Regions from separate parts of the Rhizobium sp. WSM1328 genome, predicted to be linked through region 2. Evidence: predicted binding sites of a transcription regulator. Region 2 holds the regulator's gene; each other region holds the start of a gene.
What was found. Region 2 encodes PhoB, which activates phosphate uptake and scavenging genes when phosphate is short. Its sites were predicted from a motif close to TGTCATNNANCTGTCAT; they were not measured.
Positions count from the first base shown of each region.

Region 1 (2,201 bases), 130 kb from region 2:
GCTCCGGCAGAATGCTGCAATCTGACCAGGAAAGGCTCTAAGGGCACGCCATCGGAGAGGCTGGAATTGGCTTTTCACAGGCAGATGATCGTCTGCGCAAATTAAATTAGCTCGCGAAGCGGCCGGCATCGGCGCCGTAATAATTCAGGTAACGGTCCGAGATGCTGGAGATCGGCAGCACGATCAGCACGTCGGTCGTGTTGAAGGCATGATCGATGACCGCGCTGGAGCCGACCATCGCGCCGAGGCGGAGATAGCCCTTGATCAGCGGCGGCAGAGCCATCAGCGCCCGCTTCGGGTTGATGGCTTCGACCGGCATCAGGTCCATGTTGCGGGCCAGATGCGGCAGCGCCCCGATGGCCCATTCGTTCTTCGCCAGCACATTGTGGTAGAGGAAGGACAGTGCCAGCGCGTGGCTTTCGAGATAGACGCCGGGGAACGAGGCGCAGCCGAACATGGCGCTGACGCCGTGTTTCAGCGCATAGGCCCAGTTGCCCTGCCACAGGAGCTCGACGGTGCGCTTGGTGCGGTATTCCGGCAGCACGCAGGAGCGGCCGAGTTCCATGAAGCGCTTGTCCGGGTGTTTGGCGATGAGGCCCTCGATTTCGAATTCGGAAGCCGAGTAAAAACCGCCATTGGCGATGGCGACATCTTGACGCAACAGCCTGTAGGTGCCGACGATCTGGTCTTCCGGGTCGCCCTCGATCGAGCGGTCGAGAACCAGAAGATGGTCGCAGACAGCGTCATAGGCGTCGACGTCGCGCTGTCGGCGCATCGCATCCAGCGGCAGCTGCGCCTTCATTTCGTCGACGAAGACGCGGTAGCGCACGGCCTGGGCGGCATCGATCTCGCGTGCCGTGCGGGCAAGGCGGGTCTCCAGATTGCCGATGCGGCCGAGGATATCGCCGTCCTTCTGCACAGCCGTCGAGGGCGGTGCAGCCTCCGCGGTGGTGTCACGATTCAGGATGTCGATGGCGGACATGACGATTCTCCCGTTGCCGGCTTATCGACGCCATAAAACACTTCTCTACGACAGGAAAGTGACATTCTGAATTTCCAGGCGCAAGAAACATGCCGGTTCCCGAGGCGCTCACCGCGCCTCTGCCCGGCGGGCGGAAAGGGCGGCAACCGCTTGAACTTCGGTCAGCAGCCGCACCGGATCGACCGGCTTTACCATGACGCGGTTGGCGCCGTTGAGCAAGACCTGGCGGCGCGATTCGTCGCTCTTGTCGGCCGTCAGCACGATCACCGGCACCGAGGCGAGATCGAGCCGCCGCTCATGGCCGCGCAGGCGTCCCAGCATGTCGATGCCGTTGCCGCCAGGCATCGAGAGGTCGCTGATAATGATATCGGGCCGGGCATTGGCCTCGCAGAGCGCGTAGTCGAGCAGGGTCTCGAAATCCTCGACATGGCGCACCTTATGCCCGCCCTTTTCCAGGACGACGCGCACCAGCATGGCATTGATCGGATCGTCCTCGCCGAGCAGGATGCTGAGCCCGCTGGCGGCAACCAGCGTCTCCGCTACCGAAAGGCCGAAGCCCGGCTGGTTGTCGTTCAGCGCGTCGCGCTTCTCCATGCCGCGCATGCGCCCGCGCAGCACGTCGATCAGCGACTGTTCGCGCAGCGGCCGGATCAGCCAGGCATCGAAGAGGTCGAGCGGATGGGCGCTGCGCTCTTCCGGATTGACGAGCAGGACCTTGCGCAGGCCAAGGGCGGCGATTTCGGCGCGATCGGCAAGATGGGCGGAAAATTCCGCCGACATCCGATGGTCGATGATGATATCGGTCGGCCGCCGCCCGCCCTTTGCCAGCTCGAGCAGCGTTGCCCGCGCCGTCTCGCCGTCGCCGACGAGATGGCAGAGGCCGCCGAGCGTGGTGATCGTTTCGGCGATGGCGGTGCGCGCCGCACCTGCCGGCGCCAGTAGCACGACGCTGTTGCCTGAAAGCAGCGTGTTTCGCCGGTCGGGGCGCTCGCTGTCGATATCGACAGGGAAGCAGATGGTGAATTCGCTGCCTCGGCCCTTTTCGCTGGCAACCGTCAGCGCGCCGTTGAATTCGCGCATGATGCGGGCGGAGATGGCAAGGCCGAGGCCGGTCCCGCTGCTCTTGTCGACAACGCTCCCGCCCTGCTCGAACTCGCCGAAGACGCGCGCCTGCTCCTCCGTCGTCATGCCGGGACCGCTATCGGTCACGGTGATCGAG
Region 1 covers NZ_CM172788.1:50,079-52,279, forward strand. Annotated here, with positions in the region: gene olsB (l-ornithine N(alpha)-acyltransferase) at 107-982, opposite strand; gene AC2444_RS00255 (PAS domain-containing hybrid sensor histidine kinase/response regulator) at 1,091-2,201, opposite strand, start outside.
Region 1: the regulator PhoB is predicted to act here: its motif matches at 1,030-1,046, upstream of olsB (l-ornithine N(alpha)-acyltransferase).

Region 2 (2,201 bases):
GGCGTCACCAAGCCTTTCCGTTATTCGAGGATAAAGCCCCATGGCATCGACACATATTTATTCTGCCTATGATGATGATCTGAAGTTCCTGTCCAGGCGGATTTCCGAAATGGGCGGCCTGGCCGAGCAGATGGTCGCCGAAGCCGTACGGGCGCTCGTCAACGGCGATACCGCGCTGGCGCAGAAGGTCATCTCCGACGATGTGATCCTCGATCACGCCGAACGCGAAATCGGCGACAAGGCGATCGTCACCATCGCCCGCCGCCAGCCGATGGCCGCGGACCTGCGCGAAATCATGGGTTCGATCCGCATCGCCGCCGATCTCGAACGCGTCGGCGACCTCGGCAAGAACACTGCCAAGCGCGTCATCGCCGTCCAAAGCACCGGCGTTCCCCGCAAGCTCGCCCGCGGCCTCGAGCATCTGTCCGAGCTGGCGCTCGTCCAGCTCAAGGAAGTGCTCGACGTCTACACCAATCGTTCCGCCGACAAGGCGAATGCGATCCGCGAACGCGACAACGAGATCGACGCGATGTACACCTCGCTGTTCCGCGAGCTCCTGACCTACATGATGGAAGATCCGCGCAACATCACCAGCTGCACGCATCTTCTCTTCTGCGCCAAGAACATCGAGCGCATCGGCGACCACGCCACCAACATCGCCGAGACGATCTATTACATGACGACAGGCGCGCAGCCGGAAGGCGATCGGCCGAAGGACGACAGCGCCAACACCGTCGGCGCGGTCACCGAATAACTGCCCACACCCCGCCGCTTGCGTGCGCGCCCGTCCGGGCGCGCAAAGAGGTCGCAGCCAATTTTTAAATTTGCGCAGGATGCATTGCTTAAATCACCCTGGTTTAAGGATTATGCGCGAGGAGACCGACACGCATGATCCCGAGAGTTGCAGTTGTTGAAGACGAGGAAGCCCTCAGCGTGCTTCTTCGCTACAATCTCGAAGCGGAAGGCTTCGAGGTCGATACCATCCTTCGTGGCGACGAAGCCGAAATGCGGCTTCAGGAGCGCACGCCCGATCTTCTCATCCTTGATTGGATGCTGCCCGGCGTCTCCGGCATCGAGCTCTGCCGGCGCCTGCGCATGCGGCCGGAGACCGAGCGTCTGCCGATCATCATGCTGACGGCGCGCGGCGAAGAGAGCGAGCGTGTCCGCGGATTGTCGACGGGCGCCGACGATTATGTCGTCAAGCCCTTTTCGACCCCCGAACTCGTTGCCCGCGTCAAGGCGATGCTGCGTCGCGCCCGTCCCGAGGTGCTGTCGACGGTGCTGAAATGCGGTGACATCGAGCTCGACCGTGAGACCCATCGCGTCCATCGCAAGACCCGCGAAGTCCGCCTCGGCCCCACCGAATTCCGCCTGCTGGAATTCCTGATGTCGTCGCCGGGCCGGGTCTTCTCCCGCTCACAGCTGTTGGATGGTGTCTGGGGCCACGATATCTATGTCGACGAGCGCACCGTCGACGTCCATGTCGGCCGCCTGCGCAAGGCGCTGAATTTCTCCAACATGCAGGACGTCATCCGCACCGTCCGCGGCGCCGGTTATTCGATGGAAGCCTGAGGGCTTTCATCTGAGCCTGCTGAGCCCTGGCAAAACCCGCGACGTCATCCTCGGCCTTGTGCCGAGGATCTGCGCACGCCAAATGAAGTATTTGAAAATAAAGTTTTTTCCCTCAAGTAGTTGAGGTGATCAGATGCTCGGCACAAGGCCGAGCATGACGGAGGGAAACCTGAGCTTCCATCCGCGCATAAAAAAACGGGCCACTCGGCCCGTTTTCTGCATTCTAACGATGGTCAGCCCGTTCAGCTGGCCCGCGCCGCTGCCCGGCGGCGTTCATTCACCGGCTGGTAGGCAAGCTTCTGGTGATAACCGCAATAGGGCGAATTGTCGGGGGACTCGCAGCCGCAGAAATGGAAGTCATCCTTCAGCGGATCGCCGACCGGCCACTTGCAGGTGCGTTCGGTCAGTTCCGTCAGGCCGAGGCGGCGGGAAATCGGCACCACCACATTGCCTCTCGGCACGTATTCCATTTCCTCGATCGTTTCGATCTCGATCTCTTCCTTCAGCATCGTCGCGCCCTGCTGGCGGGTGACGGTGCGGGTGGTGATGCGAGAGGCGAAGTTCGGCGCGCGCGGCGCCGATGTATTGCGCTTCGGCGTTCGCGCCGCGGTGTTGGTGCCGCCGGCCTT
Region 2 covers NZ_CM172788.1:181,365-183,565, forward strand. Annotated here, with positions in the region: gene phoU (phosphate signaling complex protein PhoU) at 41-754, shown strand; gene phoB (phosphate regulon transcriptional regulator PhoB) at 889-1,572, shown strand; gene AC2444_RS00930 (GcrA family cell cycle regulator) at 1,815-2,201, opposite strand, start outside.

Region 3 (2,201 bases), 1.0 Mb from region 2:
TCGCCACGTCGCCGGCGCGCAACTTCCTGAATTCGAGCTTTTCGGAAACCAAGACCTCCCGGCAGAAAGAAGGCCGCCCTGAAGTGATGATCAATCCGGCCGACGCCGAAGCCAACGGCATCACCCATGGCGATCTCGTCCGCATCGGTAACAGCCGCGGCGATCTGCGCATCCACGCCCGCATCACCACTGAAGTGAAATCAGGCGTGCTGATTGCCGAGGGCCTTTGGCCGAACAAGGCGCATGTCGACGGCGAGGGCATCAACGTCTTGACCGGCGCCGACCCCGTCGCGCCTTATGGCGGTGCGGCCGTGCACGACAACAAGGTCTGGCTTCGCAGGGACGCAGCATGATGCAGCCGAAATCCCGGGTGAAAATCGCCGGCGAGGAAACCCTGTCGAATGGGTGGACGCGGCTGAGCAGCTATCTGCTCGACTATATCGACCGCAAGGGCGCAACCCATCGGTTGAAGCGGGAAGTCTACCACCGCACGCCCGCCGCCTGCATTCTGCTTTATGATCCCAGGCGCGACCTCGTCGTTCTCGTCCGCCAATTCCGCCTCGCCGTTCATCTCAACGGCGATCCCAGCTGGATAATCGAGGTGCCGGCCGGCCTTCTCGACGATGACCATCCCGAAACGGCGATCCGTCGCGAGGCGATGGAGGAGACCGGCTATCGCCTGCGCGAGGCGCGCTTCCTGTTCAAATCCTACACCTCACCGGGTGCCGTCACCGAAGTGGTCCACTTCTTCGCAGCCCTCGTCGACATCGCCGACCGCGTGGCCGAAGGCGGCGGCCTGGACGAGGAGCACGAGGATATCGAAGTCCTCGAGATTCCGCTCGACGAGGCGGCGACGATGATCGAAACCGGCGAGATCTTCGACGTCAAGACGATCGTGCTTCTGCAATGGGCCTTGTTGAACAGGGCAAAGCTGACAGCGTGAATCTGCGGAGCGAGCGCATCGGGTCATTTCCAAAGCGCAAGTTTCCGCTTTAAGATGATACGGCGCGAAATTTCATACGACTGTCACGTAGCAGTTCTATGCGCTGCGGTTTGTCAATCATCGGATGCGGTCAGGAGAAAGCCCATGTGGCTCAGCAATTTCACCCTCGTTCTCCCAAACGAGGTGGTGAGTGAAGGTTCCGTGCGTGTTGAGGGTGGCGTCATCGCCGAGATCCGGCCGGAGCCGGTCGCCGGTGCTGCCATCGATGGCGGCAGGCGGCTGCTGATGCCGGGATTCGTCGATCTCCACGGCGACATGATCGAGCGCGAGATCGCCCCGCGGCCGAACGCGACGATGCCGATCGATTTCGGCATCCACGAACTCGACAAGAAGCTTGCCGCCGCCGGTGTCACCACAGCGTTTGCCGCCGTCTCTTTTGCGACCGAAAGCGTCTACGGCCACGTCCGCTCGCTGGAGACGACATCGGCGGTGATCGAAGGCATCAACCGCCTGCGTGATGATCTGCTGATCGACCACCGCGTCCACGCCCGTTACGAGATCACCAATGTCGGCGCAGCGCCTGCACTCGAACGCCTGCTGAATGCCGATCAGATCGACATGGTCTCGCTTACCGACCATACGCCGGGTCAGGGCCAGTACAACAACCTGCAAAGCTACATCCTTAGCATCTCCGAGCGCCGCGCCATCTCCGAGGAAATGGCGGCGGAGATCGTCGCCAAGCGCATTGCCATGCGCAACAATGCTGACATCGAGGCCAAGCTGAAGGAGATCGTCGCGCTGTCGCTGAAGCACAAGCTGTCGCTTGCCTCGCATGACGATGACAGCGTCGAAAAAGTCGCCGAGATGCACGATCTTGGCGTCACAATCAGCGAGTTTCCGGTCACCGCGCCTGCGGCCGAAGAGGCGCGCCGCCGCGGCCTCTGGACGCTGATGGGCGCGCCGAACGCGCTGCGCGGCCAGTCGATGTCGGGCAATCTCAGCGCGCTCGATGCCGCAAGGGCCGGCCTGCTGAGCGTCATCGCCGCCGATTATCATCCAGCTGCCTTCGTGCCTGGCATTTTCAAGCTTGCCGACATGGTGGACGGCGGCCTGCCGGCAGCCGTTGCCATGGCGACCGGCAATGCGGCCCGTTCCGCCGGCCTGTCGGATCGCGGCGAGATCGCCATCGGCCAGCGCGCCGATCTGGTCGTGGTCGAGCCGGGTGATATCAATCGCATCCGCGCCACCTTCCGCGCCG
Region 3 covers NZ_CM172788.1:1,192,761-1,194,961, forward strand. Annotated here, with positions in the region: gene AC2444_RS06100 (molybdopterin-containing oxidoreductase family protein) at 1-353, shown strand, start outside; gene AC2444_RS06105 (NUDIX domain-containing protein) at 350-943, shown strand; gene AC2444_RS06110 (alpha-D-ribose 1-methylphosphonate 5-triphosphate diphosphatase) at 1,088-2,201, shown strand, end outside.
Region 3: the regulator PhoB is predicted to act here: its motif matches at 1,014-1,030, upstream of AC2444_RS06110 (alpha-D-ribose 1-methylphosphonate 5-triphosphate diphosphatase).

Region 4 (2,201 bases), on a different replicon from region 2:
TGAACGAGAGCCGGCCAAGGTCGGCCGCTGGTACGGATCGGTTGGCCCGGTTGCTTTCTGATCGATATCGCAGCTGGCGGGAGCGTTATTGCCCCCGCCGGCCATTAGCCGCACAGACGGAGATCGCCATAAGATGAGCTCGACGCACAGTCCTTCAAGCGCAGTACCGAACGAGCTTGGCATCCAGTTGCGCGCCTGGCGCGACACGCGCGGCAAGAGCCAACTGGCTCTCTCACTCGATACCGGCATATCGCAGCGTCAGATCAGCTTCATCGAAAGTGGCCGAAGCACGCCCGGCCGCCACAATCTGCTGCATCTCGCCGACGCCCTTGATGTGCCGTTGCGAGAGCGCAATACGTTATTGCTCGCCGCCGGTTACGCCCCGATTTACGCCGAAGGCGGTATCGACGATGTTGAAATGAAGGGCGTCACGGACGCGTTAAGGCGCATGCTTGTTCAGCACGAGCCGTTTCCGGCAGTTGTCATGGATCGGTATTGGAACGTCGTCATGACGAACGACGCGACGCAGGGCTTCTTCAATAACTTCATTGACATGGCGGCACGGGAAAAACCGCGCAATCTGCTGCATCTGATGTTCGATCCGGCCGGTTTGCGGCCCTTCATCCCAAACTGGGAGGAAACTGCAAAAAGTCTGATGGCGCGGGTATTCAGAGAGTCCGTGGGCCGCGTCATTGACATGCACACGAAGGCGCTGATCGATGCGCTCCTCGCCTATCCGGATGTGGACAGTGCCTGGAAGGTCTCGACGACAGCGGACAGCACACCCGTCATCCCCTTGTCCTTCGTCAAGGACGGGCAGGTTCTGAGCTTCTTCTCGCTGGTGACCACAGTTGGCACTGCGCAGACGATAACGACCCAGGAATTGAGGATCGAGTGCATGTTCCCGTTGGATGATGCCACGGAGGTGGAATACGCCAAGCTGATGAAGCAGGCTGCCGCGCGTTGGCGCCAGACCGGGAAGTGAGACATCGCCGTCAAGGCCGTGGCGTAGGACATCCAGCTTTCCGTACCTGAACCGTCACACAAACTTCGCAGTGACATGCTCCTGTCAAAAAAAGCAGGAAGGGAAAGCCCATGTCTCAGACACCTCAGGACCAACTCAGCCGTATAAAGGCCGAAATCGCCGACAGCTTCGATGAAGAGCTGGAAATGCAGATGGAGGAAGACCGGCTCGACGATCTGGTCGCCGAAGGAATGTCGGAACCGGCAGAGCAGACGCTCGAGCGAAAGATCTACTTCCGGGAACTTTTCCGTCTGCAGCACGAACTGGTGCGGCTGCAGGATTGGGTTCAGCACAAGAAGCTGAAGGTGGTTGTGCTTTTCGAAGGCCGGGATTCGGCCGGAAAGGGAGGCGCGATAAAGCGCGTGACCCAGCGGCTCAATCCGCGCGTCTGCCGGACGGTCGCGCTGCCCGCTCCTACAGAGCGGGAACGCCATCAATGGTATTTTCAGCGTTATGTCCCGCATCTTCCGACCGGTGGCGAAATGGTCCTCTTCGACCGAAGCTGGTACAATCGCGCCGGTGTCGAGCGCGTGATGGGTTTCTGCACCGACGAAGAACTCGAGGAGTTCTTCCGCTCGGTGCCTGAATTCGAGCGAATGCTGGTCCGTTCTGGTATCGTGTTGATCAAATACTGGTTTTCGATCACCGACGAGGAGCAGGAATTCCGCTTCAAGATGCGTATTCACGATCCGCTGAAGCAATGGAAGCTCTCACCGATGGATATGGAAAGCCGGGTCCATTGGGAGGAATACACCAAAGCCAAGGAAGAGATGCTGGCGCGGACACACACGGAGGATGCACCTTGGTGGGTGGTGCAGGCGGTAGACAAGAAACGGGCGCGTTTGAACTGCATCGCCCATCTTCTCGAGCAGATCCCTTACGAGGATGTTCCAAAACCCGAGATCCAGTTGCCGGACCGCATCCGTCACGCCGATTACAACAGGGCGCCGGTTCCGCCTGAAATGCTCGTGCCGGAGCGCTATTGAAAGCATGGCATTCGCCGCGCCCTGATCTTCAGGGGGCGGCTCTCGCGGCGTGCTGCCTCTGGACCATTCCCCGCCCGACACTAGGTTCCGCTTCAAGAGTGAGGTTCCGTCGACCGTGCCTCAGAGTGGACGAGTGAGGGAAATGCTTGCTTTCCAGTAGCCGATTTTACGCCGATAGACGTGCCACGTGG
Region 4 covers NZ_JBYGKO010000003.1:352,127-354,327, forward strand. Annotated here, with positions in the region: gene AC2444_RS29265 (nuclear transport factor 2 family protein) at 1-61, shown strand, start outside; gene AC2444_RS29270 (helix-turn-helix domain-containing protein) at 134-985, shown strand; gene ppk2 (polyphosphate kinase 2) at 1,096-2,010, shown strand; gene AC2444_RS29280 (alpha/beta hydrolase family protein) at 2,157-2,201, shown strand, end outside.
Region 4: the regulator PhoB is predicted to act here: its motif matches at 1,057-1,073, upstream of ppk2 (polyphosphate kinase 2).